DNA from 2 places in the Burkholderia sp. MSh2 genome. Region 1 is predicted to be linked to the other one. Evidence: predicted binding sites of a transcription regulator. Region 1 holds the regulator's gene; the other holds the start of a gene.

Region 1 (4,003 bases):
GGACCTGAAGGCGGAAACGCACTTGCTGTCGGTGGTCGACATGCGCTCGAGCATTGCGCAGAGCGCGGGTCTGCTGACCGACGTCGCGTGCGGCCGGTTCGAGGAAACAGCACGCGAAATCCTGCAGGAAGGCGTGAACTGGCTACGCGAGCGCGGGGTGCAAGCCGAGGGCCATTTCGCGTTCGGCTATCCGATCGATGAAATCGCGAATCTCGCGACGGAGCTGAATGTCGACCTCGTCGTCGTCGGCCACCGGTGCCGCAGCGGGCTCTCGAGATGGTGGATGGGGTCGGGCAACACGCAACTGCTCGATCGCGTGAACTGCAGCATTCTGGTGGCGTGTTCGTCGGCGCAGGAGCAGAAGGCCGAGATGGCGCGCGAGCGTGAAGCGGCCACGGCGAGCGGCAAATGATCGTCTGATGCGATGGCGGCCTGGCCGGCGATTCGCGCGGGTCGGGCGCCACGCCGGATCAACCGCGCGGGCGCCGACCGCGAGCCGTTACGCGTGCAGGTCGATCGCAGACAACTTCCACGAGAACAGGCCGAAGCGGTGGAAGATAGCCGCATAGCGTGTGCCGTCGGCACTGCGCTGGTAGGTCACGACGAACTCGTCGATGTTCCGGTAGCCGGCGCTGGTTTGCTGCCGGTGCGGCGGATTCTCCGGATCGCCCGGGCCGGCCGGCGCGGCAGAGGCCGGAGCCGGCAATGACGCGGCGCCCGTGTTGCTGCCCGCAACGGCGGCACTTGCCGGGGCCGGGCTGGCCGACGCGTTGCCCGGTGCATGGCCAGGCGGCAGATTCGACCATTCAGGTGGACGCTCGTCCGGCGTGCCGCGCGGCGGCAAGCCGCTCATCAGTGCGGCCACGCCCTCCGGGGTCGTATACGCATCGACCAGCGGGCCGATCAGCGCGGACCCGATCAGTGCGCCGATCATCGCGAGCGGATTGTCTTTCTTCACCGCGTCGATCCGGCGCATCAGTTCTTCCGTGACCTGCTGCTTGAGGCTGATGCGCAGCGACGGAAAATCCACGTATTCACTGATGACCTGCGCGTCGCGCGCATCGATCGCCGATTTCAGACGACCGAGCGCGACATACGGCGACGCGTACGCATAGCCGATCGCCGCAATGACCGCGACGGCCAGCACGACGATCAGCAGGGGCTTGAGCCGCGATGCGCGGCCCGGCGATACGGTCACGTTGCCTCCGGTGCGGGAATGTTCCGCAATCAGAGACCGTTTTGCGCGGCCGATCGTTCCTCTGCGATGCAGCGGTCGATCATGCGGCATACGGCATCGATCGTGCCGACCATGATCAGGCGGGAACGGCCGTGATACACGCGTACCGGCGCGCGGCGCGCGGGTTCCGCGTGATTCAGGCCGGCGTTCAGCGACACCCGCGCGAAAGCGGGGAGCGCCGACGGCAGCAGGGGCGCCTGCCGTTCGACTGCGATTTCTTCTTGCACCGGCGCGGCCGCGGATAGCGGCGCGCAGGGCGTGCGGCCGCGCAGATGACGCAGGCGACCGAATTGGCGGAAAGGCAGCAGGCGGGCAAGGCGTTCCATGATGTTCTCCTCAGCGAGACGGAATGTCAGAGTTCGCCCGAGCGAATCAGCCCGACGGCGATGCCTTCCAGCGCGAATTCCGCGCTGCCGGCCTTGACGAAGATGTTTTCGTAATCGGGGTTCTCCGCGATCAGCTCGAGACCGCCCGGCCGGCGCATCAGGCGCTTGACCGTGACGTCGTCGCCGAGACGCGCGACGATGATCTGGCCGTCCTTCGCTTCCGTGCGTTTCTGCACGGCGAGGAGGTCGCCGTCGAGAATGCCGGCATCGCGCATCGACAGGCCGCGCACCTTCAGCAGGTAGTCGGGCTTGCTGGAGAACAGCGCGGGATCGCACGCGTAATGCTGCGAGATGTGTTCCTGCGCGAGGATCGGGCTGCCGGCTGCGACGCGGCCGACGAGCGGCAGCGACAACTGCATCAGGCCGGCGTGCGGCAGCGTGAACTGGTGCGGGGCGTCGTCGATGCCGAGCAGGCGGATGCCGCGCGACGCGCCGGCGGCCAGCTCGATGACGCCCTTGCGCGCCAGTGCGCGCAGGTGCTCCTCGGCCGCATTCGGCGAACTGAAGCCCAGTTCGGCCGCGATCTCGGCGCGGGTGGGCGGGAATCCGGAGCGCTCGATCGCGCGGCGGATCAAGTCGAACACTTGCTGCTGACGGGCGGTGAGTTTGGTCATGGCTCAACTGTATGGATAGACAGTGAGCTGTATTTTTATACAGTACTCCGCGAATTTCAAGTGTTACGTGAGGTTCGACGCGATCGCGCCGGTTCCGCCGCGATTTCGCGACGTCCTGACGCCGGTTCATCTGCCGCAACCGTCCATCCCGTCTGCGTTAGCACTTTTGAGTATTAAAAAATAAGGAACGATTATTTTTAATCATGTAACCCGTTCGTTAGACTGGCCCGACATCGCAATACCGACAACACTGGAGAACCAAGGATGGCGAAGCGCAATACGGGGCTGGTGGGCGGAGTGGGCCGCCTGATCGCAACACTCGCGCTGGGCGCGGCGGCGGTGCTGGGCGTCGCGTCGCATGCGTGGGCCGATACGACTTTCCTGAACGTGTCGTACGACCCGACGCGCGAGCTGTATCAGGACTTCAACCAGGCGTTCGGCAAGGAGTGGAAGGCGAAGACGGGCGAGACCGTCAACTTCAAGCAGTCGCACGGCGGTTCGGGCGCGCAGGCGCGCTCGGTGCTCGACGGCCTGCAGGCCGACGTCGTCACGCTGGCGCTGGCCTACGACATCGATGCGCTCGCGAACAAGGGGCTCGTCAACAAGGACTGGCAGAAGCGCCTGCCGGACAACGCGTCGCCGTATACGTCGACGATCGTGTTTCTCGTGCGCAAGGGCAATCCGAAGGGGATCAAGGACTGGGAAGACCTGACCAAGCCGGGCATCTCGATCGTCACGCCGAACCCGAAGACGTCGGGCGGCGCGCGCTGGAACTACCTGGCCGCGTGGGCGTACGCGCAGCACAAGCCGGGCGGCAACGAGCAGACGGCCAAGGAATTCGTCACGAAGCTCTACAAGAATGCGGGCGTGCTCGATTCGGGCGCGCGGGGCGCGACGACGAGCTTCGTGCAGCGCGGGATCGGCGACGTGCTGATCGCGTGGGAAAACGAGGCGTTCCTGTCGGTCAAGGAATTCGGCACCGACAAGTTCGAGATCGTGGTGCCGTCGGTGAGCATCCTGGCCGAACCGCCCGTCGCGGTGGTCGACAAGGTGGTGGACAAGAAGGGCACGCGCAAGCTGGCCGAAGCGTACCTGAACTTCCTGTACAGCCCGCAGGGCCAGGAGATCGCGGCGCGCAACTACTATCGCCCGCGTTCGAAGAACGTGCCGGCGGAGCTCACGAAGCAGTTCCCGAAGCTGAAGCTGTACACGGTCGACGACACGTTCGGCGGCTGGACGAATGCGCAGAAGACGCATTTCGCGGACGGCGGCGTGTTCGATTCGATCTACAAGCCGCAGTAACGCCATAACGACAGCGGCGCGCCACGACAGCGCGCCGCATCCCCGACGGGCCGCCGGCGCAATTGCATTGCGCCGGCGTTTGCGTCGGACCCATGAGCTGCATCGACCCAGCAAGAGCATCCGATGACGACGTACACCTTTCGCAAGCCGAGCGCGCTGCCCGGTTTCGGCGTGACGCTAGGCATCACGGTGGCCTATTTGAGCCTCGTGGTGCTGATTCCGCTCGCCGCCACGTTCCTGAAGACCGCGACGCTGTCGTGGGACCAGTTCGTCACCGCCGTCACGTCGCCGCGCGTGCTCGCGTCCTACCGGCTGACGTTCTCGGCCGCGCTCGGCGGCGCATTGATCAACGCCGTGTTCGGCTTCCTCGTCGCATGGGTGCTGGTGCGCTACACGTTCCCGCTCAAGCGCATCGTCGACGCGATCGTCGATCTGCCGTTCGCGCTGCCCACCTCGGTCGCCGG
Region 2 (4,003 bases), on a different contig from region 1:
GAGCGGCAGCCAGCGGTTCCCGGCCTCGGGCCGGTGATCGGCGACGGGCGCCGCGCGCAGCACGTTCTCCGCGCCGAGCCGCGCGATCAGCAGCTCGAACAGCCGCGCCCGCGTCTCGCGCGTACCGCCCGGCTCGGGGAAAAGATCGTCGGCCGGCGGCGCGACCGATTCGACGCGCGTGGCCGTCAGACGCACCGCGATCACCGCGGCCGGCAACTCGACGCGCGCGAGCCGCTCGCCGAGCAGCCGCATGAAATGCGTTTCGTCGCGCACGGGGGCGGCGAACGCGAGCGCGAGCGGCGTCGGCGGCACGGCCTGGCGGCCGCGCTCGTGCTCGAGATCGAACGTCATCGCCGCCAGCGACAGTTGCCGCGCGGCCAGCCAGCCGCAGAGCTGCACGACGAGCCGGCGCGCGGCGAACAGCACGGCTTCCGCGTATTCGACGCGCTCCGGCAATTCGAGCCGCACGTCGAACACAGGCGGCACGGCCATCCACGCAAGCGGCTCGACCGCGTCGCCGTACGCGCGATCGAGCGCGGCCAGCAACGCGGGGCCGCAACGGCGCTGCAGCCCCGCGCGCGGCAGGCGGCGCAGGTCGGCGAGCGTGCGGCAGCCGAGGCCGTCGAACCAGCCCGCATACGGACGCGCATCGGGCAGCAGCACGCAGGGCAGCCGGTCGAGCGAACGGACGAGCGAGGGCCCGCTCGCGATGCGGCGCCGGATGCGCGCACGCGCCGACGTACGCGCGAGCAGCCACGCGCCGCGCCCGGTCGGCGCGGCGGACAGGCGCGCCGCATAGCCGAGCGCCGCGAGCGTCGCGCGCACCTGGCGGCACAGCGACGGCAGGCCGCCAAACAGGCGCAGGCTCGGGCCGACGTCGACGATCAGCGTGGCTTCGTCGTCGAGCGCGACGCACGGCGAGAAGCGCAGCAACGCGAGCGCGACCGCGCGCAGCGCATCGGCCTCGCGCGCGGGATCGCGTTCGACGAGCCGGGTCGCGGGCGCGAGCGTCAGCACGCCGCCGCGCTTCATGCCCGCGCGCACGCCATGCCGGCGCGCGGCCGCGTCGGCGATCAGCACGGCGCCCTGTTCGAGCACCGCGCAGCCCGCGCCGCCGCCGTCCGCATCGTCCGCATCGTCCGCCGCGCCGTCAGACGGCGGCGGGGCGCACACGTCGAGCGGCAGGCGCGGCAGATGGATGCCGAGCAAGACGCGCATAGCGGCTCTCCACGATGGGCGACGGCAAATCGAGCACGAGCGGCTCGCCGCGCGCGGGCCCGCGGCGCTTGACGAGATCGAGCGACACGCCGCCCGGCACCGGATGCAGCGCGACGCGCAGCACGGCCGGCGACGGCTGCCGTGCGGCCGACAGCGGGCGCAGCATCACGAACAGCGTGTCGCCCGTGCGCGCGGCCGCGAGATGCAGGCGCCGCAGCGCATCGGGCCGCGGGTCCTGCCAGAGCAGGAGCGCGCCGCAACAGCCGGTCTTGAGCGCCTGCTCGGCGGCCCACAGCGCATCGGTGCGGCTGCCGGCGCGCAGCCACAGCAGCGCGTCGGCCGGCACACCGAGACTGGCGAGCGCGGTCGCATGCGGCGCTTGCGGCGGCGCGACGAGCGCGAGCGGACGCCGCGCGCTGACGGTGCGCGCAAGCGCGGGTGCAAGCAGCCGCATCTCGCCGCAGCCCGGCTGCGCGGCCAGCAGTTCGACGAGCCCGCCGACCGGCCAGCCGCCGCCCGGCAACTCGGCCGACAGCGATGCGAAGCCGGTCTCGATCGTGCGCGGACCGCCGCGCGCGAGCTGCGAGCCGCGCCAGAGCGACGGATGAAGGGATTCGGGAGAAATGGAGGATGCGAGCATGACGCCACCCACAACTGTATGGATATACAGTATATGGTAATGCGCCTGCGTCGCACAGCGCCGGTGCGAAACCGGTTTTCGTCAGAGGAAAATCTGCGGAGAACCCGGCGCGGCCGTCATGTTACCCCGCGCCGGGGCGTGCATGCCCGAGCGCATCCGGGCGCGCCCCCGCCGGGCCGGCGCGGCCTGCCCGCGGGCGACCCGGCGCGACGCGGCATCGCGCGCCGCGCCGCCCCGCCAGCCGCCCGTCAGCCGAGCAGCAGCGCGTCGTCGTCGAGCTGCTCGTGACGCACCTTCTCGAACATCTGCAGCAGGTCGGGCACGTCGAGCCCCTTGCGCGCGTCGCCCGACACGTCGAGCACGACCTGCCCCTGGTGCAGCATCACCGTGCGGTCGCCGTAGTCGAGCGCCTGCCGCATGCTGTGCGTGACCATCATCGTCGTCAGCCGGCTCTCGGCGACGATGCGCGCGGTCAGCTCCAGCACGAACGCGGCCGTCTTCGGGTCGAGCGCGGCCGTGTGTTCGTCGAGCAGCAGGATCCGCGACGGCCGCAGCGACGCCATCAGCAGGCTCACGGCCTGCCGCTGGCCGCCCGACAGCAGCCCGATCCGGTCGGTCAGCCGGTTCTCGAGACCGAGATTCAGGAGCCGCAGCTTGTCGCGGAACAGTTCGCGCGACGGGCGGTCGAGCGCGGCCCGGAAGCCGCGCCGCACGCCGCGCGCCATCGCGAGCGCCATGTTCTCCTCGATCGTCAGCGCCTCGCAGGTGCCGGCCATCGGATCCTGGAACACGCGCGCGACGAGGTGCGCGCGATCCCACGCGGCCTTGCGCGTCACGTCGGCACCGTCGATCGCGATGCGTCCCGCATCGACCGGCTGGTCGCCGCTGATCGCATTGAGGAAGGTCGACTTGCCGGCGCCGTTCGAGCCGATCACCGCGACGAACTGGCCGTCGGGAATCTCGAGCGACAGTCCGCGCAGCGCGCGCGTCTCGATCGGCGTGCCGGGGTTGAAGGTCAGTGTCAGGTCTTGTGCGGACAGCATGTCAGGCTCCCCTGTTCTTGCGCGCGAACAGCTTCTTGCGCGTCGCCGGCAGCACCAGCGCGATCGTGACGAGCGCGGCCGTCACGAGGTTCAGATCCTGCGCCTTCAGCCCGATGAATTCGCTGTTCAGCGCGAGCGCGATGAAGAAGCGGTAGACGATCGCGCCGAGCACGACCGCGAGCGTGGTCAGCACCAGCCGGCGCGCGGGCAGCAGCGTCTCGCCGATGATCACCGCGGCCAGCCCGATCACGATCGTGCCGATCCCCATCGAGATGTCCGAGCCGCCCTGCGTCTGCGCGAACAGCGCGCCGGCAAGCGCGACGAGCGCGTTCGACAGCGCCATCCCGGCGAGCGTCGCGCGGCCCGTCGCGATGCCTTGCGCGCGCGCCATCCGCGGGTTCGCGCCGGTCGCGCGCATCGCGAGGCCGAGCTGCGACGAGAAGAACCAGTCGAGGCCGAGCTTCGCGACCACGACGACGATCGCGAGCAGCGCCGGACGCAGCACGTAGTCGGGCAGCCAGTCGGGCTGCAGCATGGTGAACAGCGTCGGCTCGGTGATGAGCGGCACGTTCGGCCGGCCCATGATCCGCAGGTTCACCGAATAGAGCGCGATCATCATCAGGATGCTGGCGAGCAGATCCATGATCTTCAGGCGCACGTTGAGCCAGCCCGTGACGAAACCGGCCAGCGCGCCCGCGACGATCGCGAGCGCCGTCGCCGAGAACGGGTCGTAGCCGGCGGAGATCAGCGTCGCGGCGACGGCCCCGCCGAGCGGAAAACTGCCGTCGACGGTGAGGTCGGGGAAGTTGAGGATGCGAAACGAGATCAGCACCCCGAGGGCGACGAGACTGAAGATCAGGCCGATCTCCAGCGCGCCTAGTAACGAGAACAGAGACATGATGGGGAAATCCTGTTGCTTCCCGGCCGGACGTGTACGGCCGGGCGAAGCGAACGGGCGGCCCCGGGTAGGCGCCGCCCGTCCGGCGGTGTCGTTCGGGCCCGGATCGGGCCGGCAAGGCGCGGTGCCCGGGCCGCGGCTTACTTGATGACCGTCCTGGCTTCCTTGACGAGATCCGACGACAGCGTCACGCCCTGCTTCGCG

Evidence for each region. The regulator LexA, encoded in region 1, represses DNA repair genes until DNA is damaged. The targets are predictions, from matches to a motif close to ACTGTATNNNNATACAGT.
Region 2: the regulator LexA is predicted to act here: its motif matches at 1,872-1,889, upstream of imuA (translesion DNA synthesis-associated protein ImuA).

What each region holds. Positions count from the first base shown of each region.
Region 1 is NZ_JPGM01000022.1:72,803-76,805, forward strand. Features, by position in the region: gene GQ57_RS15060 (universal stress protein) at 1-412, shown strand, start outside; gene GQ57_RS15065 (DUF2939 domain-containing protein) at 500-1,198, opposite strand; gene GQ57_RS15070 (hypothetical protein) at 1,228-1,563, opposite strand; gene lexA (transcriptional repressor LexA) at 1,590-2,237, opposite strand; gene GQ57_RS15080 (sulfate ABC transporter substrate-binding protein) at 2,502-3,539, shown strand; gene cysT (sulfate ABC transporter permease subunit CysT) at 3,663-4,003, shown strand, end outside.
Region 2 is NZ_JPGM01000046.1:23,372-27,374, forward strand. Features, by position in the region: gene GQ57_RS26785 (Y-family DNA polymerase) at 1-1,218, opposite strand, end outside; gene imuA (translesion DNA synthesis-associated protein ImuA) at 1,151-1,858, opposite strand; gene GQ57_RS26795 (ABC transporter ATP-binding protein) at 2,107-2,901, opposite strand; gene GQ57_RS26800 (ABC transporter permease) at 2,903-3,799, opposite strand; gene GQ57_RS26805 (ABC transporter substrate-binding protein) at 3,940-4,003, opposite strand, start outside.